DNA from 4 places in the Bacillus sp. JK62 genome. Region 2 is predicted to be linked to each of the others. Evidence: riboswitches for the same ligand, from Rfam matches in the RefSeq annotation. Region 2 holds a riboswitch; each other region holds the start of a gene.
What was found. A riboswitch is a leader RNA that binds a small molecule or an ion and turns the genes downstream of it on or off. The one in region 2 is predicted to bind thiamine pyrophosphate.
Positions count from the first base shown of each region.

Region 1: linked by a shared signal. The riboswitch ahead of thiC (phosphomethylpyrimidine synthase ThiC) and the one ahead of tenA (thiaminase II) in region 2 are both predicted to bind thiamine pyrophosphate.
Region 3: linked by a shared signal. The riboswitch ahead of ACWJJ4_RS16420 (acetylornithine deacetylase) and the one ahead of tenA (thiaminase II) in region 2 are both predicted to bind thiamine pyrophosphate.
Region 4: linked by a shared signal. The riboswitch ahead of ACWJJ4_RS11795 (ECF transporter S component) and the one ahead of tenA (thiaminase II) in region 2 are both predicted to bind thiamine pyrophosphate.

Region 1 covers NZ_JBSJQA010000003.1:8,537-14,488, reverse strand. Annotated here, with positions in the region: gene ACWJJ4_RS09620 (ABC transporter substrate-binding protein) at 1-537, opposite strand, end outside; gene ACWJJ4_RS09615 (FbpB family small basic protein) at 540-719, opposite strand; gene ACWJJ4_RS09610 (FAD-binding oxidoreductase) at 974-2,329, shown strand; gene thiC (phosphomethylpyrimidine synthase ThiC) at 2,370-4,142, opposite strand; TPP riboswitch at 4,264-4,374, opposite strand; gene ACWJJ4_RS09600 (Type 1 glutamine amidotransferase-like domain-containing protein) at 4,443-5,135, opposite strand; partial or broken gene ACWJJ4_RS09595 (spore coat protein) at 5,224-5,400, shown strand; gene ACWJJ4_RS09590 (hypothetical protein) at 5,448-5,651, opposite strand; partial or broken gene ACWJJ4_RS09585 (sporulation protein) at 5,814-5,952, shown strand, end outside.
Region 2 covers NZ_JBSJQA010000003.1:273,311-279,262, forward strand. Annotated here, with positions in the region: gene ACWJJ4_RS10970 (monovalent cation:proton antiporter family protein) at 22-1,866, shown strand; TPP riboswitch at 1,920-2,028, shown strand; gene tenA (thiaminase II) at 2,116-2,823, shown strand; gene tenI (thiazole tautomerase TenI) at 2,801-3,418, shown strand; gene thiO (glycine oxidase ThiO) at 3,402-4,511, shown strand; gene thiS (sulfur carrier protein ThiS) at 4,508-4,711, shown strand; gene thiG (thiazole synthase) at 4,708-5,478, shown strand; gene thiF (thiazole biosynthesis adenylyltransferase ThiF) at 5,475-5,952, shown strand, end outside.
Region 3 covers NZ_JBSJQA010000006.1:630,651-636,602, forward strand. Annotated here, with positions in the region: gene sepF (cell division protein SepF) at 1-227, opposite strand, end outside; gene ACWJJ4_RS16405 (YggS family pyridoxal phosphate-dependent enzyme) at 224-916, opposite strand; gene pgeF (peptidoglycan editing factor PgeF) at 921-1,757, opposite strand; gene ACWJJ4_RS16415 (YlmC/YmxH family sporulation protein) at 1,912-2,163, opposite strand; gene ACWJJ4_RS16420 (acetylornithine deacetylase) at 2,224-3,504, opposite strand; TPP riboswitch at 3,578-3,685, opposite strand; gene ACWJJ4_RS16425 (ABC transporter ATP-binding protein) at 3,690-4,487, opposite strand; gene sigG (RNA polymerase sporulation sigma factor SigG) at 4,616-5,398, opposite strand; gene sigE (RNA polymerase sporulation sigma factor SigE) at 5,539-5,952, opposite strand, start outside.
Region 4 covers NZ_JBSJQA010000004.1:116,635-122,586, reverse strand. Annotated here, with positions in the region: gene ACWJJ4_RS11800 (glycoside hydrolase family 18 protein) at 1-1,093, opposite strand, end outside; TPP riboswitch at 1,242-1,355, shown strand; gene ACWJJ4_RS11795 (ECF transporter S component) at 1,538-2,137, shown strand; gene ACWJJ4_RS11790 (ABC transporter ATP-binding protein) at 2,124-3,761, shown strand; gene ACWJJ4_RS11785 (energy-coupling factor transporter transmembrane component T family protein) at 3,736-4,497, shown strand; gene ACWJJ4_RS11780 (STAS domain-containing protein) at 4,543-5,376, opposite strand; gene ACWJJ4_RS11775 (S8 family peptidase) at 5,596-5,952, shown strand, end outside.

The DNA of each region.
Region 1 (5,952 bases), 260 kb from region 2:
AGCCTTACCGCCTTTAATATAAGCCGTGGTGATATCTTCATAGCCCGCGTATGCAGGATCATGCAGCAGTGTTAAAGTGAATGCGGCATCCTTTGCGGTCAGCGGTGAACCGTCGCTGAAAACGAGATTTTTTCTTAAACGGAACGTGTATGTAAGCTGATCTTTGGAAATTTTCCAGCTTTCCGCAAGAGCCGGAGCAGGCTTCCCCGTTTTATCCAGTTTGACTAACGGTTCAAAAATAGGATCTGTCGCATTTCCATCCCAGCCGTTTTCGTAAAAGTACGGCAGAAACACGCCGCCCGGCGCGGAAATCCCAGCAACAAAAGTGTCAGTTCTGGCTTTCGATTTAGCGGGAATCGCCGCCGGATGAGAAGCTTTAAATTCCTTTGTCTTGACATGGGCGATACGTGTTTCTTCCTTTTTATCAGCCTCAGATGACGGTTCTTCCCCGGCACTCCCTAACGCGCACCCTGATAACACGATGGATACCGACAGCGCGAGTACCGTTGTTTTTATCCTCCATTTTCTCTCCTTCATCTTTATCGAACCCCCGCATGCTTTTCATCTATCTTTATATAAATCTGCTCCATCTGTTCCTCATTTCTCATAATCTCCCGTTTGTTTTTCTCTACAAGCAGTTCGAAATTCAATGTGTGTTTTCTGTACTTTTTCCGTTTTTTGCTCTTTTTGCGCACATGTGTCACCTTTTTTAAACCCACTTTTCATCCCTCCGCTTTTCATTTAATGACTTTCACGCAAAAAAGGCCCTTATCTGTTTAATAGATAAGAGCCTTCGGTGATCCGATCAGCCATCGTTTGGAAATATGTAATGATTATGTTAATTCATACAATCCCTACCTGTCAACTATAATTTAAAATATCGTGTCCTTCCGGGGGTTTTCCTCATACACTCTCTCATTTTTCCGCATATGCTAGAAAACATAGCAGATTACAAGTGAAAGTGAGTGAGAATGTGGAAAAGACAACATTGACCGGTCGCATCGTCAAAAAAGATGACCCGGACTATAATGCTGCAAGAACCAATATCAATTTAAGCCTGCAAAGATATCCAGACATCATTGTGTTTTGTCAAAACAAACATGACGCCCTCAATGCGGTGAGATGGGCGCGTGAGAACAATGTGCCCTTCCGTATCAGAGGCGGAAGACACAGCTACGAAAATTTTTCTCTGTTAAATGACGGACTAGTCATTGATCTCAGTGAAATGAAGAAAATAAGAGTAAATGAGGATAAGCGGCTGGTCTCGATTGAAGCGGGAGCCGAATTGGGGGAAGTCTACCGGACACTCTGGCGGTACGGCTTGACCCTTCCTGCGGGAACCATTGCGAATGTGGGAATCACGGGGCTGACGCTCGGGGGAGGAATCGGATATTTAACAAGGACTGCCGGACTGACTTGCGATCGTCTCCTCCAGCTCGAAATGATCATAGCGGACGAAAAAGCGGGTGCTGACTTGATCACGGTCAACCGCTCAAAGCACTCTGATCTATTTTGGGCATCTCAGGGCGGAGGGGGAGGCAACTTCGGCATTGTCACATCCATGATGTTTAAAGCCGTGCCGATCTCGTGCGTGTCTGTTTTTTCTGTCACTTGGGGCTGGGATGATTTCGAGGAAGTATTTAACACGTGGCAGCGTTGGGCTCCATTTACAGACAACCGGCTTACCTCATCAATTCAGTTTTGGCCTAAGGAAGTCAACCGCATAGAAGCGCTCGGTCAATTTACCGGGACAAAAGAGGAGCTGAAAGAACTGCTGGCTCCGTTAATGAAAGCGGGAAAACCGACAAGCGGCATGGTCAAGACAGTGCCATTTATTAAAGCGGCAGCCTTTTTTAACAGCCCGGGAGGCAATCAGCCGCAAAAGATGAAGCGGTCAGGATCCTTTATTGAAAAACCATTATCAACACGCGCAATATCCACTTTAAAGCGCTATTTAGAGCACGCTCCGAACGAAAACGCCAGTGTCTGGCAGCAATCTCTCGGCGGGGCGGCCGGACGGATCGCTCCGGACCAAACGGCATTCTACTATCGCAACGCAATCATTGCCCAAGAATATATTACAACTTGGACATCTGCTGAAGAAGAAAGACAAAATGTCCGCTGGATCGAAGGACTGAGAACGTCCCTATCAAGAGAAACGATGGGAGATTATGTGAATTGGCCTGATAGAGAAATCAGAAACTGGCTGCAAACGTATTACGGAGAAAATGTTCACCGCCTCCGTCAAATCAAAACGAAATATGATCCGGAAAATATATTCCGCTTCGAGCAGAGCATTCCGCCGCTTCGCCGTTCACCGTTTTTCTAAAAAAGATGAAGATGGACACACTCCATCTTCATCTTTTCTTTTATTGATATAAGCGGCTTCCCTTCTCTGCAAACTCTTTTGCTTTTTCTTTCAGCCCTTCATTGACGGCCTCGTCTTCAGTAAGTCCGTTTTCCTTCGCATAATCACGAATATCCTGAGAAATTCTCATGCTGCAGAACTTCGGGCCGCACATCGAACAGAAGTGAGCCGTTTTTGCGCCTTCAGCCGGCAGTGTTTCATCATGATATTCCATTGCTCTTTCAGGATCAAGTGACAAATGAAATTGATCACGCCAACGGAATTCAAACCGCGCCTTAGACAGAGCATCGTCACGGATCTGTGCACCCGGATGCCCTTTAGCAAGGTCTGCGGCATGTGCCGCGATTTTGTACGTAATGACGCCTTCTCTTACATCATCACGATTCGGCAGCCCCAAATGCTCCTTCGGCGTGACATAGCAAAGCATCGCCGTCCCGTACCAGCCGATCATCGCCGCGCCGATCGCTGAAGTAATGTGGTCATAGCCCGGAGCGATATCCGTCGTTAATGGGCCGAGCGTGTAAAAAGGCGCCTCTTTACAAATTTCCAGCTGCTTGTCCATGTTTTCCTTAATTTTATGCATCGGCACATGACCCGGTCCTTCGATCATCACTTGCACATCGTGCTTCCACGCAATCTCCGTCAATTCTCCGAGAGTCTCCAATTCCGCAAACTGCGCTTCATCATTGGCATCCGCGATCGAACCGGGACGAAGCCCGTCACCAAGTGAAAAAGCGATATCATAGGTCTTCATGATTTCACAAATTTCTTCAAAATGCGTGTACAGAAAGCTTTCCTGATGATGAGCCAGGCACCATTGCGCCATAATCGCCCCGCCGCGGGATACGATTCCCGTCGTGCGTTTGGCCGTTAACGGGACGTAACGAAGCAATACGCCGGCATGGATGGTGAAATAATCCACGCCCTGCTCCGCCTGCTCAATCAATGTGTCACGATAAATGTCCCACGTTAAATCCTCGGCAATGCCATTAACTTTTTCAAGCGCCTGATAAATCGGCACCGTCCCCACAGGCACGGGGCAGTTGCGGATAATCCATTCACGCGTCGTATGAATGTCTTTTCCCGTGGATAAATCCATCATCGTATCGGCGCCCCAGCGAATCGCCCACGTCATTTTTTCGACTTCTTCTTCGATAGAAGATGTAACAGCCGAGTTGCCGATATTGGCATTAATTTTCACATGAAAATTCCGGCCGATAATCATCGGCTCGCTTTCCGGGTGGTTGACGTTAGAAGGAATAATCGCCCGGCCGCTGGCTACCTCGTCTCTGACAAATTCGGGAGACACATGCTCGCGAATTGCGATAAACTCCATTTCCGGCGTAATGATGCCTTTTCTCGCATAATGCAATTGTGTTACATTTTTCCCCGGCTTGGCCCGAAGCGGTTTCCGCTGCAGGCCGGGGTATTCGGCGGCACGGCCCTCTTTTTTATAGCCGTTGTCTTCAGGTCTCACGGTCCGGCCGTTATATTCTTCTACATCTCCACGCCCGGTAATCCACTTTGTGCGGAGCGCCCCCAGACCTTCATGAATATCAATCTGTACATCCGGGTCTGTATACGGTCCGCTCGTATCATAAACACGGACCGGCGCATTCTCCTCTTCCCCGAACGCCCCCGTTGTCGGACTAAGGCTGATTTCCCGCATCGGCACTCGTATGTCGGGCGAAGAACCTTCTGCATAAACCTTTTTACTGCCGGAAAAGCTCGACATAATGGAAATGTTCGCTTGCTGTACTGATTGATTTTGCATACAAATCTCTCCTTTATCATTTGAATAACAGAACCAAGCTCAGCACCAGCACAAAAAAACCGGGTTCAAAGAAGAACCCGGTTTTGCAGTCAGAAAGAAACTATTATTGTTTTCATCAACAATAATAAAACCTTTACTTCCCCACGCTGGTACGAACCAGATCAGGTCCAAAGGGTTAAGAAGCCGCCGCTTCTCTCTCAGCCCGCTCAGACGGGCACCCCCAGTAACTATTGATTTCGGACTCATCTTAACATAAAACCAATCGAAAAAAAAGTGAAATATAGAAAATATTCAGCTAATTCAACCCAAATATTTGACAGGCAGCGGGATTTCAGATATCCCATGTTCACCCCTCATCACCTGATATGCCTTTGCGTACGGTCTTGAACTCACTCTCTGAAACAGCTGATCATTTATGAAATGGAGAGCCGCTCCATCGTCCGCCGCATAGCCATTGCACAAGAATTCGTTAGCTATCAGCTGGTGGTATGCCGGTCTCCGATCCTTTTCCCCGTCATAATGAGGACAAAAGCTCCCTTGCAAAAAACCTAAACTTTTCATACTGGTCAGCGGCCCGGCTGAATCTGTCACTCCTTCTTCAAACCAGCAGATTGCACCTGCGCTTAATCCGGCTAACACCACACCGCTCTTCCATGCTTCTCTCAGAATACGATCCAATCCCCACTCCTTCCACAACACAAGCATATTCCGCGTATTTCCCCCGCCGACATAAATCACGTCCTTTTCCATTAGAAACGAAGCTAAATCTGTTGACGGCGGCTTAAACAGCGATAAATGAGACGGCACACAATCAAGTGTTTGAAATGCACGATAAAACCGCTGAATATAGTTTTGGGAATCCCCGCTCGCCGTCGGCAAAAAACAAATACGAGGCGACTTTCGCTCTGATTGCTTGATGACATATTGATCGAGGGATAAATTTTCCGGCTCCATCGAGAATCCTCCGCCGCCCATCGCAATAATCTGTTTCATCATCCCGCTTCCCCCGGAAAATTTGTTATTCATTATAGCAGTTGTATACATGCAGAGATAAGTATTTTCTTAACAGACCAGCGTAAAAAAGTATACTGCCGCAATAACAGAAACCACAAATCCCGGCCTTAGAACAGCGTTGCATGATCAATTAGATGCAGCTGTTCATCTGCATGGAGAACTGTCAGAACTCCTGTTGGGAAAAGGTTGGCTCCTGGATAAACAATTTCAGATCGATTCGCTTTTATCTTGCAGAGAACTGTAACAAAGTCATACAAAAAAGACGATGTCTTGAGATCCCGTCTCTTTGTTTTATTTCTCCACTCTTCTTAAAGCCTCATTTACCGTTTCTTTTATAATCGCGTCTTCACCGCTTAATCGCTCTAAATTGAGATCGCCGTTTCTCAGCCTTTCAGAAATATTGTTTATATCCTCCTCTACCGTAATTTGCAGCTCACCGGCCAAAAACATTCTATGTAATTCATCAGCAACCATACTTTCTTTATCCGTTTCAATCCGCTCCTTTGCTTTCTTAGTCTGTCCGAAGGCGGACAAATAATAGAAAAAAAGCATGAATTAAATGAATCTTTTTTCCTCCTTCTTACGTATATCTGTTGAGAAAAAGAAAAAGGGGAAAATTTAACATGTCATTTTAAAAAACTTGCGGCAAGTGCAGGAATCGGTGCCGCAAAAGTAGATACAATTTTAGAGAAAGACGCATATTATCCAGGAGAAGAAGTAAGAGGAACTTGTACATGTCAACGGCGGGAAAATCTCTCAGGACATCCGCTATATTGATTTACAGCTTAACACACGG
Region 2 (5,952 bases):
GTTTTAAGGAGGTATTTACAAATGGAACACACATCAGTCGCATCTTTAGTCGTCGTTTTGATCGTCGCTTTTTTGACGCCGCTCCTTTTACATCGGTTTAAGCTCAGCATCCCCGTCGTTGTCGCGGAGATCATCATGGGGCTTATTATCGGAAAAAGCGGCCTGAATCTTGTCGTTCAGGGAGACACGTGGCTGGAGACGCTGTCTGTTCTCGGCTTTATCTTTTTAATGTTTTTAAGCGGCTTGGAAATTGATTTTTCTTCATTTGAGAAAGGGAAGAAAAAACAATTCCTTCCGAACGGCAAGGAAGCGCCCAACACGTTTTCTGCCGCACTGATTATCTTTTTCGGCATCTTTATTTTATCATTGCTGCTGTCCTATGCCTTTGTATTAGCCGGTTTTATACAAAACGCATTTTTAATGACGCTTATTATTTCGACGATATCACTCGGTGTGGTGGTCCCGACTTTAAAGGAAGAACGGATCATGAACTCCAATATCGGTCAGATCATCCTGCTTGTCGCCGTTATCGCGGACTTGGCTACGATGATTCTGCTCGCTTTCTTCTCTTCTCTTTACGGAGAAGACAGCGGAAATATGTGGCTTCTGTTGATTCTCTTTGCCGCGGGGGTCGTGCTGTATTTCTTCGGCCGGATCTTTAAACACCGTTCATTTGTGCAGTCGATGTCTAAAGGCACCGTGCAGATCGGAACGAGAGCCATTTTCACACTGATTATCGTGCTTGTCGCTTTATCGGAATCTCTCGGGGCGGAAAATATTCTCGGCGCGTTTTTGGCAGGCGTTCTGGTATCGCTTCTGTCTCCGAATAAAGAAATGGTGGAACAGCTGGATTCCTTCGGCTACGGGTTTTTAATTCCGATCTTTTTCGTCATGGTCGGGGTGAAATTGGACATTTGGACGCTTTTCCAAGATCCGAAAACATTAACGATGATTCCGCTGCTTCTGCTTGCGCTGTTTATCAGCAAAATGTTCCCGGTGTTTTATTTAAAGAAATGGTACGACAAAAGAACCGTGTTTGCTTCGGGCTTTTTGCTGACGTCCACGCTGTCGCTTGTTATCGCGGCGGCTACGATCGGAGAAAGGCTCCACATTATCAGCGCCAATATGTCCGGCGCGCTGACTTTAGTTGCGGTTATTGCCAGCATCATCACGCCGATCGGCTTTAAGAAATTATTCAAACGGCAAAGCGCGCCGCAGGAAAAAAAGCGCATCACATTTATCGGCGCCAACCAAATGACGCTCCCGGTTACGCTGGAATTGCCAGAGGAGGAATATGAAGTACGGGTCGTCCATGTGTATCAGGAAAATGCCGGGGAAACGCTTGCGGAATCCGTTTTTTCGGTTGACACGATTTCTGATTACGAGCCCGGCACGCTTGAGTCGCACGGTATTTTTAAAACGGATATTCTTGTCGTGGCGACGGGAAATGAAGATGTGAACGCTGAAATCGCCTTACTAGCGAAAGAGAAAGGGACTGAGCGTATCATCGCAAGCGTCGGCTCGGTTGAGCATGAAACAAAACTGAAAGAAGAGGGCATCAGTATTTTTTCTATCCTTCTGTCTACAAAAACGCTGCTGCGCGCGTTAATTGAGGCGCCGGGCGTGATGAGCCTCCTGACGAATGAGGAGTCTTCGTTATATCAGATCAATCTGGAAAACCCGGCGTATAACGGCATCATTCTGCGGGAATTTCCGCTGATGGGCGATGTGATTTTCGTCCGGATTTTCAGAGGTGTGGACAGCATCGTTCCGCACGGAGACACGCGGCTGAAAACAGGAGACCGTCTCATCGTCACGGGCTCGCGCAACTACGTGTCGGAACTGAGAAAAGTCCTTGAAGCTTGACCAAATTCCAATTCGTGATAATATAGAAGGCATAACAAATAAATCATTAATCGTATGACCACTAGGGGTGTCCTTCATAAGGGCTGAGATAAAAGTGAGACTTTTAGACCCTCATAACTTGAACAGGTTCAGACCTGCGTAGGGAAGTGGAGCGGTATTTTTTTGGGGTTCCTTTTATCCATTTAAATTCCAAACCACTTTTCCGATGCGGGAAAGTGGTTTTTTTATTTTATCAGGGGGGAAGACATGATGACATTTTCTGAAGAATGCAGACAGGCGGCTGCCGAATGGTGGGACGGAAGTTTTGTTCATCCGTTTGTAACGGGAATCGGTGACGGAAGCCTGCCGATAGACCGTTTCAGCTATTACGTGCTGCAAGATTCCTACTATTTGACGCATTTTGCAAAAGTTCAGGCGTTCGGCGCCGCATATGCCGAAGACTTGTTTACGACGGGCAGGATGGCGGGCCACGCTCAAGGGACATATGAAGCGGAAATGGCGCTGCACCGCGAGTTTACGGAGCTTTTAGGGATTACGGAAGAAGAGCGTGCGGCATTTAAACCGGCACCGACCGCCTATTCTTATACGTCTCATATGTACAGATCGGTGATGAGCGGGAATTTTGGAGAAATATTAGCTGCGCTTCTGCCCTGTTATTGGCTTTATTATGAAGTCGGCGAACACTTAAAAGAGTGCAAACCGGAGCATCCGATTTATGAAAAATGGATCGGTACATACGGCGGAGACTGGTTCAGACAGCAGGTCGAAGAACAGATCAGCCGTTTTGACGAGATTGCTGAAAACAGCACAGAGGAAATCCGCGCGAAAATGAAAGAGAATTTTGTGATTTCAAGCTATTATGAATATCAATTTTGGGGAATGGCTTATCAAAAAGAAGGCTGGTCCGAGAAGGACGGAAAAGAGGTGGAATCCTTTGGAGCTGCACGCGGTAACTGATAATCGCAAACCCGTTGCCGAGCTGGCCGAGGATATTCTATCGATTCAGCGCGAAGTGAGCTTTATCCATATCCGTGAGCGGGATAAAACAGCGGGAGAGATCATGCAGCTTTTGTCCCTTTTGAAAAAGGGCGGTGCGGATAAGGACAAATTGATCATCAATGACAGGGCGGATATCGCGCTTTTTGCCAACATACACCGTGTTCAGCTTCCGTCCCGCAGCTTTTCCGTAAAGCAGGTGCGAAGCAGATTTCCCCATCTTCATATCGGACGTTCGGTTCATTCGCTGGAAGAAGCCATCCAAGCTGAAAAGGAAGATGCGGATTATGTGGTGTTCGGCCATATATTTGAAACCGAATGTAAACAAGGACTTGAAGCAAGAGGCATCAGCCTGCTTTCAGAGATCAAACGCACGCTTTCCATCCCCGTTATCGCAATCGGCGGAATGACACTGCAGACGATCGGACACACAAAGCAGGCGAAGCCGGACGGAATTGCCGTCATGTCAGGCATTTTCTCAGCTGAAAATCCCGAGGAGGCGGCAAAACGGTATGCACGCGCGGTAAGGGAGGCCGATTATGAAGAAGCACTATGATACGGCGGTGATCGGCGGCGGAATTATCGGGTGCGCCATTTCTTATGAGCTGGCGAAGACGCAGCAGAACGTTGTCTTGTTTGAAGGCGGAGAAGTCGGCCGAAAAACGACAAGCGCTGCCGCGGGAATGCTGGGCGCTCATGCAGAATGTGAAAACCGGGATGCGTTTTTTGATTTTGCCATGCACAGTCAAAGGCTGTATGAAGCGGCTGGGCAAGAGCTTGAGGAAGTTTGCGGCATTGACATCAGGCGCCATAACGGCGGAATGCTTAAACTGGCGTATACCGAAGAAGATATCGCCCGTTTACGGAAGATGGATGATCTGCCTTCCGTCACTTGGCTTTCAGCGGAAGATGCCCTTGAAAAAGAGCCTTACGCTTCAAAAGACATTCTCGGCGCCAGTTTTATAAAAGACGATGTCCATGTCGAACCGTACTATGTTTGCAAAGCGTATGCAAAAGGGGCGCGGCGCTATGGCGCTGACATATATGAGCATACACAAGTTACTTCCGTAAAACGGGTGAACGGAGAATACTGCATCACAACGTCCGGCGGGGATGTTTATGCTGACAAAGTCGCAGTTGCAAGCGGTGTATGGAGCGGCCGGTTTTTCAGCCAGCTCGGCTTGGGACAGCCTTTTTTTCCTGTGAAAGGAGAATGCCTTTCCGTGTGGAATGACGATACCCCGCTGACCAAAACCCTTTACCATGATCATTGTTATGTCGTCCCGAGAAAAAGCGGCCGGCTTGTCATCGGCGCCACGATGAAACAGGGTGACTGGAGCGATACGCCTGACATCGGAGGAATTGAGGCCGTCATTGCAAAAGCGAAAACCATGCTTCCCGCCATCGAACATATGAAAATAGACCGGTTTTGGGCGGGGCTCAGGCCGGGAACAAAAGACGGCAAGCCGTTTATCGGGCGGCATCCTGAAGACAGCGGCATCATCTTCGCCGCCGGCCATTTTCGGAACGGCATCCTGTTGGCGCCGGCAACGGCTGTAATGGTGCGGGATATGATCTTGGGGCAACAAGTCAAACGGGAATGGGAAGAAGCGTTTCGAATCGATCGCAAGGAGGCTGTTCATATATGATCCTTCAGCTGAACGGAAAACAAATTGATTGGAATCGAAAAGAGGGGACGGTTCAGGATTTGCTTGAATCGTACCAGCTTGATCAAAGAATCGTAGTTGTGGAGAGAAATAAAGAAATCATTGAAAAAAAGAATTATGAAAATACAAGTTTGTGTGACCGCGATGTCATAGAAATTGTCCATTTTGTAGGGGGCGGATGAGGATGTTAACAATAGGCGGAAAACAGTTTCGGTCAAGATTGCTGTTAGGAACGGGAAAATATCCGAGTTTTGAGATTCAGAAAGAGGCGGTGGCCGTCTCGGAATCAGATATTTTAACCTTTGCGGTGCGGCGGATGAACATCTTTGAAGAGTCTCAGCCTAACTTTCTCGAACAGCTTGACTTGTCTAAATACACGCTTCTGCCGAATACGGCCGGCGCCGCAACGGCTGAAGAGGCGGTCCGAATCGCAAGGCTTGCCAAAGCTTCAGGGCTTTGTGACATGATAAAAGTAGAAGTCATCGGATGCAGCCGGTCACTTTTGCCTGATCCGGTTGAAACGCTGAAAGCATCAGAACAGCTGCTCGAAGAGGGATTTATCGTGCTTCCGTATACGTCAGACGATGTCGTGCTCGCAAGACGTCTTGAGGAGCTCGGAGTGCATGCCATTATGCCGGGCGCTTCGCCGATCGGTTCCGGTCAGGGAATTTTAAATCCGCTGAATCTTTCTTTTATCATTGAACAGGCGAAGGTGCCGGTCATTGTCGATGCCGGCGTCGGATCTTCAAAAGACGCCGCCTACGCGATGGAGCTCGGGGCTGACGGCGTGCTGTTAAATACCGCTGTATCAGGCGCTGATGATCCGGTCAAAATGGCCCGGGCGATGAAGCTTGCCGTAGAAGCGGGCCGTCTTTCTTATGAAGCCGGGAGAATTCCGGTGAAAGATTACGGAACTGCAAGCAGTCCGCGAGACGGTCTTCCGGTATGACGGACAGATATTCCAGACAGGAGCTGTTTCAGCCGATCGGTCCCTCCGGCCAAGAGAAGCTCCGGTCATCTCATGCCGTGATTATCGGCGCGGGTGCGCTTGGGACGGCAAGTGCGGAGATGCTTGTCAGAGCAGGGGTCGGGAAGGTAACGATCGCTGACAGAGATTATGTGGAGTGGAGTAATCTCCAGCGCCAGCAGCTTTATACCGAAGACGATGTCAGACAGGAAATGCCGAAAGCCGCGGCGGCTGAAAAACGGCTTCGGTCTATAAATAGTGATGTAGAGGTCGAGGGATTTGTCATGGATGTCACTGCGGAAAACGCACCCGGATTGATTCGTGGCGCCTCCCTCATCGTGGATGCCGCCGACAACTTTGAAACGAGACTGATTGTGAACGATGCTGCTGTGCAGAAAGGGATTCCCTTTCTGTACGGCGCCTGTGTCGGCAGCTACGGGCTCTCTTTTACCGTCA
Region 3 (5,952 bases), on a different contig from region 2:
GCTTCCGCATATACCCGCGGTTCACTCAACACCACTTTAGAGGATTTCTGAACACTTTGCAAGCTTACTACGTTCTGCTTGCCCTGCGGCTTCTGAGCGTAAGCAGGCTGTTTATCTTTCTGCTGTTCATGCTCTTCCTGATGATCCTGCTCTGTTTCAATGTATTCGTACTCATACTCCTCCTCATCCATTGAGAAAAAGTTTTTCAGTTTATTTTTCATGCTCATTTGTTTACACCCCCCGGTTCATTTCCGACTAATGAAGAGCCGATTCTGATAAAAGTTGCGCCCTCTTCAACAGCGATTTCATAATCATTTGACATGCCCATTGACAGTTCCCGGCACGGTGCGTTTGTCTGATTCAGTTTTTGCACCTGATCCCTCAGATCACGCAATTGCCGGAAGCAGGCTCTGATCGTTTCTGTATCGTCTGTCAGGGGAGCCATCGTCATCAGGCCCTCTACAGAAATGTTTCTAAACTCAGCAAGCTCTCTGATAAAGGGGATGACCTCCTCTGTTTTCAAACCGTGCTTAGACGGTTCAAGCGAAGTATTCACCTGCACAAAACAGCGAACCGCATGCTGCGCCCGTTTTTCAATCTCTTTTGCCAATGACAGTCTGTCTAAGGAATGAATATAAGATACACGGTCAACGACGGCCTTCACCTTTCTGGACTGAAGACTGCCGATAAAGTGCCACTCCGGGCTTCCTTTGACGACTTCCTGCTTATGGATAAGCTCGGCATCCCGGTTTTCTCCCAGACTTGTAATACCGGCATCAACGGCCTCTTGAGCCCTTTCAGCTGATACGTATTTTGTAACCGCGATGACGGTTACATCTTCGGGGCTTCGGCCCGATCTGTTACATGCTTCGTTTATTCTTTCGTTTATATGTCGTAATTGATCAGCAACACGCAAGATCTTATGCCTCCTTCATTCCGATAAAGGACATCATGCGTCCCGTTTTCCCTTTGTCGCGGCGGTGTGAAAAGAATAGTTCATGCTCTCGTTCGGTGCATAGACCGCTGACTGAAATGTTTTCTTCCGGAATGCCGCAATGTATCAGAAGAAGACGGTTGACCTCTTTTAAATCAAGCTGATACTGGCCTTTTTCCGTTTCGCATATGGCGGATTCAGCCGTAAAGGGCAGCGCCCGCACTTCATTGATGACGCGGTCGTCGACTGTATAGCTTCCCGCGCTGATGGACGGACCGATGACAGCCTGAATATCTGTTAAACGGGAGCCTTCTTCGTTTACCCAGCGTTCCGTCATGATGCGTCCGATTTGTTTGACCGTCCCCTTCCATCCGGCATGGGCAGCGCCGATAATGGATTTCACCGGGTCATAAAAATACAAGGGCACACAGTCCGCAAAACAAAGGGCCAAAAAAAGATTCGCATCTTTCGTGTAGAGCCCGTCCGTCCCGCGGAATGCGGAAGAATAGTCTCTCGCTCCTTTTCCTTTATCCCCGGCTGTCACGCGCCGGACGCGGTTTTCATGTGTCTGGTCGGCGAACACCCAGGAATCCAGATCAGTACCGCATAAGGACGCTATGACTTCACGGTTTGTCACAACATCATGAGCTTCGTCCCGGACGTGCAATCCGGTATTTAATGACTCATACGGAGGATTGCTGACACCGCCGTTTTTCGTTGTGAATCCGGCGATGACCTTTGTGTTAAGCTGATTCACACAGTTCCAGTCTTCTATCATGAGTGCCGAGGGGGTGGTAAGACTAAACGGGTGATATGTATTCATGGAGATCCAACCTTTCGACAAACATTAAAAAAGCGTAATTTCCCACTCATTTTAACACAATTTTAAGCATACGTTTAGCGGCTGATTGAAAAATGAGATAAATAAATGTGCCGGAAACATTGAGATTTCCGGCTTTTTACAAGTAAAGGGAGGATTACGCTCCCCCCTTTGGTTCATTTACACGCACTAAGATGACATCTTCCCCAATTTTAACTATATTTCGCCAAGGAATGATCATTTCCTCTTCTTTTCCGAAAAAACCGAGAACTTTTCCGCTGCCGCCTAAAATAATCGCCTGAATTTTTCCCGTTGTCACGTTAATATCAATATCCCCGATGCTTCCGAGTTTTTTTCCGTTCGATACGTTTACCACATCTTTTATTTGAAATTCAGATATGCTGATCATCCGTATCACGCCCTTTGCCCGTTCTTTTTCCTATTATATGAACGGCCGGGCTGAACCTTGTCACATCGGGCAATCTTTTTTGCGGCTGCACCAGCCGAGAATAAATCTCAGCATGATTTTCGTATAGTCCATAAGCTCATCAACGGACACTTCCTCGTTTACGGAGTGGGCGTTTTTTAAATCGCCGGGGCCGTATATGACGCTCGGAATCCCGGCCTGATAAAGCCATCCTCCGTCTGTTACGGTTTGGGAAACATCAATGACGGGCTCCTGTTTTTTGACGGCAGAGTGTGATGCAGCCAAGACAGAAACTGCCGGATGATCCGGATCGATTTCCAGCGCCGGGAACACCTCTCCTCTGTCTTCAATCATCGAAGATCCGCCCCATTTGAACACCGGCCTGTTTTCTTTGAGCCACAGATCACTGTCAGCGACACGATTAATATAGTCTTCGATTTCTGCGGCTGCTTGTTCGTGCGTTTCGTTCGGATAAAAGTGGACGGTGATCCATAACCGGCATTCATCGGCGACAAACGCTGCGTGTCTTCCGCCTTCAATGACGGCGGGGTTGATCGTATTGGTGCCGGGCGCAATGCCGGGATAGCTTTTCGTTACCGCCCAGTGGCGCTCCAGCTCTCCCAAGGCAGTGATGATTTTCGCCATTTTTTCGATGGCGCTCGCTCCGAATGTGCCTCCGCCCGCATGAATCATATTGCGCCTCATGCCGTCATGAAATGTTTGTTTGCTTTTCAATTCTATCCAGCCGGTGATGACACCGCCCTGCCCTTGAATATGCAGGCTGCTCGTATCCGCGACAACCGCAAAATCCGCGTGATAGCCGCGTTTGCAGCATTCCAGCGTCCCCGCCTCGCCGACTTCTTCTCCGATTACAGACTGTACAATGAGGTCGCCCGGAAGCTTAATGCCGGCATCATGGATCAGCTTCAGAGAGAAAAGAACACACGCCAAACCCCCTTTCATATCAGCGGCGCCCCTTCCGATCAGCATGCCGTCTTTTACGAGCGGCTGAAACGGGTCAGAGTTCCAGTCTTCGCCCCCGGCTTCTGCCACATCAATGTGTCCGTTTAAAATCAGGCTTTGATGCCTGCTTGAATCTGTCCCTTTTAAAACACCGACTACATTCGGATCTTCCGGATACACATCCCACATATCGACCGAGCAGCCCGTTTCTTTTAAAAAGCCGGCCACCCACTTTTGGGCTTCTGTTGTATTTCTTGCAGGCGGAGCCGGTGTCGGAAAGGCGATCAACCTTTCAGCTATTTGTATTAAATCGCCCCGCCGTTTATCCGCCTGGTGTAACAGCATATCAATCTGATGCATTGGAAATCTCCCCTTTGGCTGTATCAAAAAACCCGTTTCATTAAAATGAAACGGGTAAAAAACGGATCTTCCTCCGCTTTTTTCACCGCTTCCCTCCGCCGGCATGATCCGGATCAGGTCCGTTAAGGGTTGAGACAACGTCTCTCTCAGCTGCATGTCAGCAGCACCCCCAGGGTGAATTGATGTTATTTGACGGATGATACCGCTTTTGCACGTGTTAAAAACGGGCGGCCATTGTTCCATAAGACATTGACAGGCGTATCGAAAAACGCTGTAAGCCGCTCGTCAGAAAGCATGTCCCTGATTTTCCCGGAGGCGAACACCTCGCCTTGTTTTAAAAGCAGCGCCTGATCAAATACCGGCAGAATTTCTTCAGCGTGATGGGTGACATAAAGGATGGACGGCGCATTTTCTTTTTCGGCGATCGACGTAATCGTGTCCAGCAGCTGCTCCCTTGCCATAAAATCAAGACCCGTCACGGGTTCGTCCAAAATCAGCAGTTTGGGATCAGCCATAAGCGCCCGCGCAATCAGCGCTCTTTGTCTTTCCCCTTGTGATAATGTTTCATACCGTCTGTCGGCGTAACTGATGGCGCCCAAATCCTTCAGAAGACCGATCGCTTTTTCCCTTACCTGCTCACTCGGAGTTTCGTACAGCCCGATTGAGGCGTACGCGCCGCTGAGGGCGATTTCAAAAGCGGAGTCCGCGGCATATAATTTGTGCTGAAGACCTGCCGAAACAAGGCCGATTTTCCTTCTGAGCCTGTCACCGAGCTCTGTTTTGCCGAACTGATGGCCGAGCACCTGCATCTCTCCTGAAGTGGGGAAGTAATAAGAGCATAACATATTCAGCAAAGCCGTTTTTCCGGCTCCGTTTAATCCGTACAGCACCCAATTTTCGTTTTTCTCGACGCGCCAGTTAATATCTTTCAAAATCCATTTCCCGTTTCTTTTTAATGACACACTGTCCAGCTGTAAAATCATTGCAGTTTCCCCCGTTTACTTTATTTAAATTTTCTAAAAACTTTTACACATTAGAATACATCACTTTTTTGCAAACGTAAACCATCGCATGAAAAAAGCCTTTAAACAAGGTTTAAAGGCTTTTTCCGTTATTGATGGATATTCTTATTCATTTGTTTAATGGCTGCCTTTTCAAGCCTTGAGACCTGAGCTTGGGATATCCCGATTTCTTCAGCGACCTCCATTTGGGTTTTCCCTTGGAAAAAGCGCTTTCGCAAAATCATTTTTTCCCGTTCGTTCAGTCTTCTCATGCCTTCTTTCAGAGCCAGCTCCTCAATCCATTGTGTATCCTTGTTGCGCTCATCGCTGATCTGGTCCATCACGTAGATCGGATCGCCGCCGTCATTATAAATCGGCTCAAACAGTGAAACCGGATCCTGAATGGCGTCAAGGGCAAACACAATTTCTTCATGGGGCACTTCAAGAACTTTGGCGATTTCCTCTGCTGTCGGCTCCCTGCTTGTCTCACTGATTAACCGCTCTCTTACTTGAAGCGCTTTATATGCGATATCGCGAAGCGACCTCGAGACGCGGATCGGATTGTTATCCCGCAAATATCTGCGGATTTCTCCGATGATCATCGGTACAGCGTATGTTGAAAACTTAACATTATGGCTTAGGTCAAAATTATCAATGGATTTCATTAGTCCGATGCAGCCGACCTGAAATAAGTCATCAACATACTCTCCTCTGTTGTTAAACCTCTGAATGACGCTTAAGACAAGGCGCAGATTGCCGTTTACAAGCTTTTCCCTCGCTGAATCATCGCCCTCATCCTGCAATTGCCTAAACAGCTTTCTCATCTCTTCATTCTTGAGCACCGGTAATTTGGAGGTATCCACCCCGCAAATTTCGACTTTATTTCTTGACACGTTTTTCCCTCCCACTAGGAGCTGCTGTACAACGTTAAGTATCTCCTCGGGTGGGAAAAATATGCACCGCCATTTTACAGAAATAAACATCCGGCGGCGGCAATCCTTGCAGCAGTAAGGGCTGTCAGATGGAAAAAATTTTACACCATTTTGTTAAACTCTTTTCTCAGTCTTTTGATAATCCGCTTTTCGAGCCGGGAGATATAAGATTGTGAAATCCCCATCATGTCGGCTACATCTTTTTGGGTTTTTTCTTCTTCTCCGACAAGCCCGAAACGCAGTTCCATAATCTGCTTTTCTCTTTCGTTTAATTGCTCAAGCGCTTTTTTCAAAAGTTTTTTATCCACATTGGCTTCAATGTCTTTCGTAATAATATCATCATCTGTGCCGAGCACATCCGAAAGCAGCAGTTCGTTTCCGTCCCAATCAATGTTCAGCGGTTCATCAAAGGACACCTCTGAACGGATTTTATTGTTTCGGCGCAAGTACATTAAAATTTCGTTTTCAATACATCGCGATGCGTAGGTGGCGAGTTTGATTTTCTTTTCCGGATT
Region 4 (5,952 bases), on a different contig from region 2:
CATCAGTATACCGGAAGTAAGGGGAACGCTCCTGCTGGGAATAACGGATCATTGATTGATGCTTCATCGCCGTTTCCATGGCGCGCTGATTGGAGATGGCGGATCCGATCGTTCCCGGACGGTACGGAATCACCCAATCATACCCGTACAGCGGAACACCGAGAATCACTTTTCTTCTCGGCACCCTGCTGATGGCAAAATTGATCGTTTGCCTGACCTCTGTTAAAGGCGCCACGGGTCCCGGCTCACTGCCGGCGTGGTGCCAGTCGTACGCCATAATGAACATGTAATCGACGACGGCTCCGATTCCGCCGTAATCATATCCCCTCAGCCACGGCACTGCATCACTTGTTTTCGCCGGAACCGATATCGTTAACGCGAGCTGATGCTCTGAAAGCCGGGTTTTTAACTGCCGGAGAAATCCTGTGAAGAGATCCCTGTCAGCTTCTCTGACCCGTTCAAAATCGATATTTACACCGCCGTACCCCTTTCTTACGGTTAAGGAGACGATATTGTTGACGAGATTCGTTCTTGCCGCCGGATTTTGCAGCACTTGATGGGCTAATTCCGGACTGAATCCCCCTTCTGTCAGATTCGTAATGACGGCAAGCGGGCGCACTCTGTTCTGCCATGTGGTTTCTATTGCGGTTCTGTCGTTTAAATCATTCATGATATCTCCGTTCGGGCCGAAATGATATTCAAACAAAGAAATCGCCGATGAATAGGGTGCAAAATCATTAATGAGCTCTCTATCCGCTTCAGGCGTCCGAATGACATAAAATTGCAGGGTTCCCGCAAGATAGTTAGAGATATCAGGGATCTTCACTTTCATACCCGTCCGCAGCCGGTTCGGCGGAATATCCGGGTTTGCCTGCATCAGCTGCATCTGCGGCACATAAGCCTTACCTGCGATAACGGCATACGTATCATTCGGCTGAACCGTATATTCATTAAGGGGGATTAAAAGCGCCTGTCCCGGCACGATATTCGTTTCCTCAAGCCCGTTGACGCTTCTGATGCTGTCAACAGGATATCCGTACTTTCTGCTGATGGAAAATAACGAGTCGCCAGACTGCACTGTATGAACAAACATAGATGTCCTCCGTTTCCTTTTGATCAAAAGGGGTCTTCTTATCTTTATGAATGATCCTCCGGTCCGATTCCAAACTCTGTTCGGAGAAAGGCTGTTTACAAATCAGACATGATCAACTATGATGATGTCATCATAAAAAACTGTATAGGAAACGCACTAGGGGTGCTGTTATCGGCTGAGATAAAACATGCGGCAAGCGTGTTTTGATCCCTTATAACCCGATCTGGATAATACCAGCGTGGGGAAGTGCAGATTGACCGGAGCGCAGGGTTTTTCCCCATGCGTTTTCGTTCTGCTGCTGCATATTCCCTCGGATATGCAGTTTTTTATTTTTCATTAAAAAACGGGGGAGGACACCGCAATATGAAACTTACGATCAATCGTCTTTCGTAAAATCAACTCTTTCATACAAACAACTATCCGATAAGAAAGCAGGAGATCACAATGAAAAATTGGAAAATGAGAGAAATTGTCGTCATGTCCGTCATCAGTGTTGTATTTGCTGTCATTTATTTAGTATCAACTCATGCAAGCAATATAGCGGCAGGATTTTTCGGCCGGATGAGTTATGAACCGATTTACGGTATCTGGTTTATCGTCTCGGTGATTGCCGCGTACATTATTCAAAAACCGGGAGCGGCTCTCGTTTCTGAAATCATCGCCGCGTTTGTGGAGTGCTTACTCGGAAATCCGTCAGGACCGATGGTGATTCTGATCGGGATCGCACAGGGAATCGGTGCGGAAGCGGTCTTTTTAGCGACACGCTGGCGGGTGTATACCCTGCCCGTGCTTCTTTTATCCGGTATGGGGTCTTCTGTGACAAGCTTCATTTATGACTTGTTCGTTTCCGGATACTCTGTTTTGAATCCGGGTTTATTAGCCGTCATGCTTCTCATCCGTCTGGTCTCAGGTGCGCTTCTTGCCGGCCTTCTCGGCAAAGCAATCAGTGATGCGCTGGCTTACACAGGAGTGCTGAACGGCATGGCGCTCGGAAAACAATTCAAGAAGAAAAAGAAACAGGTGAACCAAGATGCAGGCATCTGAACCCCTTCTATCGGCCAGCTGTCTTACCTTTTCTTATGATCAGGATGAAAAGCCGATTTTTCAAAACGTGTCCTTTCAGCTCCGCAAAGGAGAGCGGGCTTTGTTGCTCGGGCCGAGCGGATGCGGCAAAAGCTCGCTCGCTCTCTGTTTAAACGGTCTGTACCCGGAAGCATGCGATGGGGTTCAATCGGGAACCGTTTCTTTATACGGAACACCTCTTTCACATCTGACAGAACCCGCCGCCAGATCCATCGGCGTCGTGTTTCAAGATCCGGACCAGCAGTTTTGCATGCTGACGGTTGAAGATGAAATCGCCTTCGGCCTGGAAAATTTGCAATATACAAAAGAAGATATGGACGCAATCATCGATGACGTTTTAGAAAAATTAGAGATCACTCATCTGAAAACGCGAACGATCGCTTCGCTGTCAGGCGGTTCAAAACAAAAAGTGGCGCTTGCCTGTATCATTGCAATGGAACCGGAACTCATTATTTTGGACGAACCGACGGCACAGCTTGATCCATATTCCGCACGTGAATTAGTGCGGCTGATCAAAGATCTTCAAGCAAAAAAAGGCTTCGGCCTTCTCGTTATCGAACATCAGCTTGATCACTGGGCGCCGTGGATGGACAGGACGATTGTGCTTGACGAAACGGGTCAGAAGGTGATGGACGGAGAGACGGATGTTATCTTTGAAACCAAGATTGAAGAGCTGATGCAGCTCGGCATTCCGATTCCGCGTGTGATCTCATTGCAGGAGCACGTCAGCATTCCTTTTACATTGTGTAAAGAAAATCTGTTTCACGAACCTGTACCATCTCTGCCTGAACCCAGGCCCGTTGCGCTTTCGGCAGAAGACGCGCTGAGCGTTCACGGGCTGTCATTCTCAAGAGGAGCAGACGTCATTTTTCAGGATGTGAGCTTTTCCGTAAAAAAAGGATCAATCACCGCGATTGCCGGCCCTAACGGAACAGGAAAATCCACGCTCCTTTCTGCTGCGGCCAAGCTCATCCGTCCGCTGGGCGGAGACATCAAAATAGACGGCAGACCGATTGATTCCTATTCTGAAAAAGAGCTGCGGCGGCAGATCGGATATGTTTTCCAGAATCCTGAACACCAGTTTGTCACAGATTCCGTCATTCAAGAGCTGATGTTCAGTTTTGAAAGCAACAGAGCCGCAAAGGAGAAAGCTCTTCAGCTGTTAACCCGATTCGGCCTGAGACGCCATGCCTCACAGCATCCGTTTTCTTTAAGCCAAGGACAAAAACGCCGGCTCAGCGTCGCGACGATGCTTATGCACAATGTGAACGTTTTGATGCTTGATGAACCGACTTTCGGACAGGATGCCAAAACGGCGCGGGAGTGTATGCAAATGCTCCGTGAGATTCAAAAGGAAGGAACGGCTGTTTTGATGGTGACACACGATATGGAACTCGTCTCGGATTATGCCGACACGATCCTTGTGCTCTGCGGCACGAAACTGGTATTCCGGGGAACTCCCGACGCTTTGTTTTCTGATAACATCGGGATCGCCGAGCAGGCACATTTGGCTTTGCCGCTGCGGTATGAATGGATGAAACACGACAGGAGGCGGAGAAATGAACTTGCGGCTGGAGGCTGTTAACCCGTCAATAAAGGCGGCGGCTGTATTGTTATGCGTCATTATGCTGTCATTTATTTATAATCCGTACACCCCTGCTTTGTTTTATATCATCATTGCGGGAGGCGTCCTCTCGGCGGGGCGTGTGCCGCTGAAAAAATGGCTGCTGTTCACGATTCCGTTTGTCATTCTGGCCTTCGGTTCTTTATGGACAGCCGCCGTATTCGGAAACGTCCCGACAACCGGAAGCAATCTGCTGTTTAAGCTCGGGCCGATTGCCGTCAACAGTGATAACGCGGCGCTCGGGATTTCTATCGCGTTTCGTATTCTATGTTTTTCCGCTTTGTCGATGATGTTTCTTTTTACAACCGATCCGATTCTGTTCATGCTCAGTCTGATTCAGCAGTGTAAGCTGCCGCCCAAGCTTGCATACGGCGTTATCGCGGGATTCCGGTTTCTCCCTCTTCTGAAAGATGAAATCCTGATCATCCGGCAGGCGCACAGAATCAGGGGTGCGGCGTCTGATTCCGGGCTGAAAGGGAAGCTCTCCGCCTTCAGGCGCTTCACCATTCCGCTATTGGCAGGCGCAATCAGAAAGGCGGAACGCACGGCGATCGCGATGGAATCTAAAGGCTTTACGGGGAGCCGAAACCGCACGTTTTACAGAACTGTTACTGTGCGCCGCGCCGACTGGTGCTTTTTCCTGCTCGTGCTTCTGTTATTCGGGGCAAGCTGGCTCATTTCATTGTTGTTTATATAAAAACAGGCCGCCGGAGTGATTCGGCAGCCTGTTTTGTTATGTATGTTATTGATGATAATTGAGAGCCTGAGCGAGATTGGACTTGACCGTAATATCTGAGAAATTAATGCCGAGCTGTACGGCGGTTTGAGCGATTTCCGGCCTGATTCCGGATAAAGTGGACGTGACGCCGATCAATTTCAGCGCCTCAATTAATTTAAAAATCTGATGCGCCACCATCGTATCGACAACCACTACACCCGACAGGTCAATTAACAGATGTTCAATCAGCCGTTTTGCACATGTGCTCAGCGTATTTTCAAGAATGAATTTGGCGCGCTCCGTGTCAATATCGCCGACAAGCGGCAGCAGCGCCGTCCGTTTGCTCAGCGTGATAACCGGCGAGCTTAACTCCAAAATCATTTCTCTTTGCGCATTCAGCTGCATTTTTGAGTTATGCTCAGCATGATCGACAAACGTGTAAATCGTAAAATCAAATACTTGCGTAATTAAATTCTCCCATTTCTTCCTTTCTCCCTGAGCAAACGAAGATTCATGTTTATCGGCAAACGCATCATAATAACTGATGTATAGTCTCCGGTTTCTCATGAATTCACGGACCACATACTGGACGGGAGTATCCAGATGCTTCTGGTCTTTCGCAAGCTCAATCACCCACCGCTCGAACTCTTCTAAAAATTCTTTTTCCGGCATGATATACATTTTATTAATATGCCGGTAAAATTCTTTATCCTGCTCCGTCAGTTCTTCTGTGATGACGGGATTTGTCAAAGAATAAATCGAATTCGGATCCGAATCTTCCATCGTTTCGATCCACTCTTTCGCAATTTGATCCACTTGTTCTGAAAAATAGCTGTATAACGCTTCATTTATCTTCATCTCTCTTCTCCTTTCCCATTTCCAATTATAGCGTCAGCGGGTCATGAATGAAAATGAAAGCTGTCAAACTATCCATTTATTTGAAATTTTTTAGTCCGATAGATTACGCCTTTTTTATGAAAATGCTTCAAATGACTCTTTCCGGCCGGCATGCTCTGCCATAAAATAGTAGCAACACCCTTGTATCCACTCGCAAGCATAAAAAAGGAGGGCTTTTTTATGAATGGTGAAATGCATTTGATTCCTTATGTCACGGATGAACAGATCATGGATGTGAACGAGCTTCCTGAGGGGATTAAAGTGATTAAGGCGCCAGAGTTGTGGGCAAAAGGGTTTAAAGGCAAGGATATTAAAATCGCGGTGCTTGACACAGGCTGCGACATCAATCATCCTGATTTGAAAGACCGGATTGTCGGCGGGAAAAACTTCACCGATGATGACGGAGGCAAAGAAGACGTGATTTCCGATTACAACGGACACGGGACACACGTTTCCGGAACGATTGCAGCCAATGATTCAAACGGCGGAATTTCGGGTGTCGCGCCGGAAGCAAGCCTTTTAATCGTTAAAGTTCTC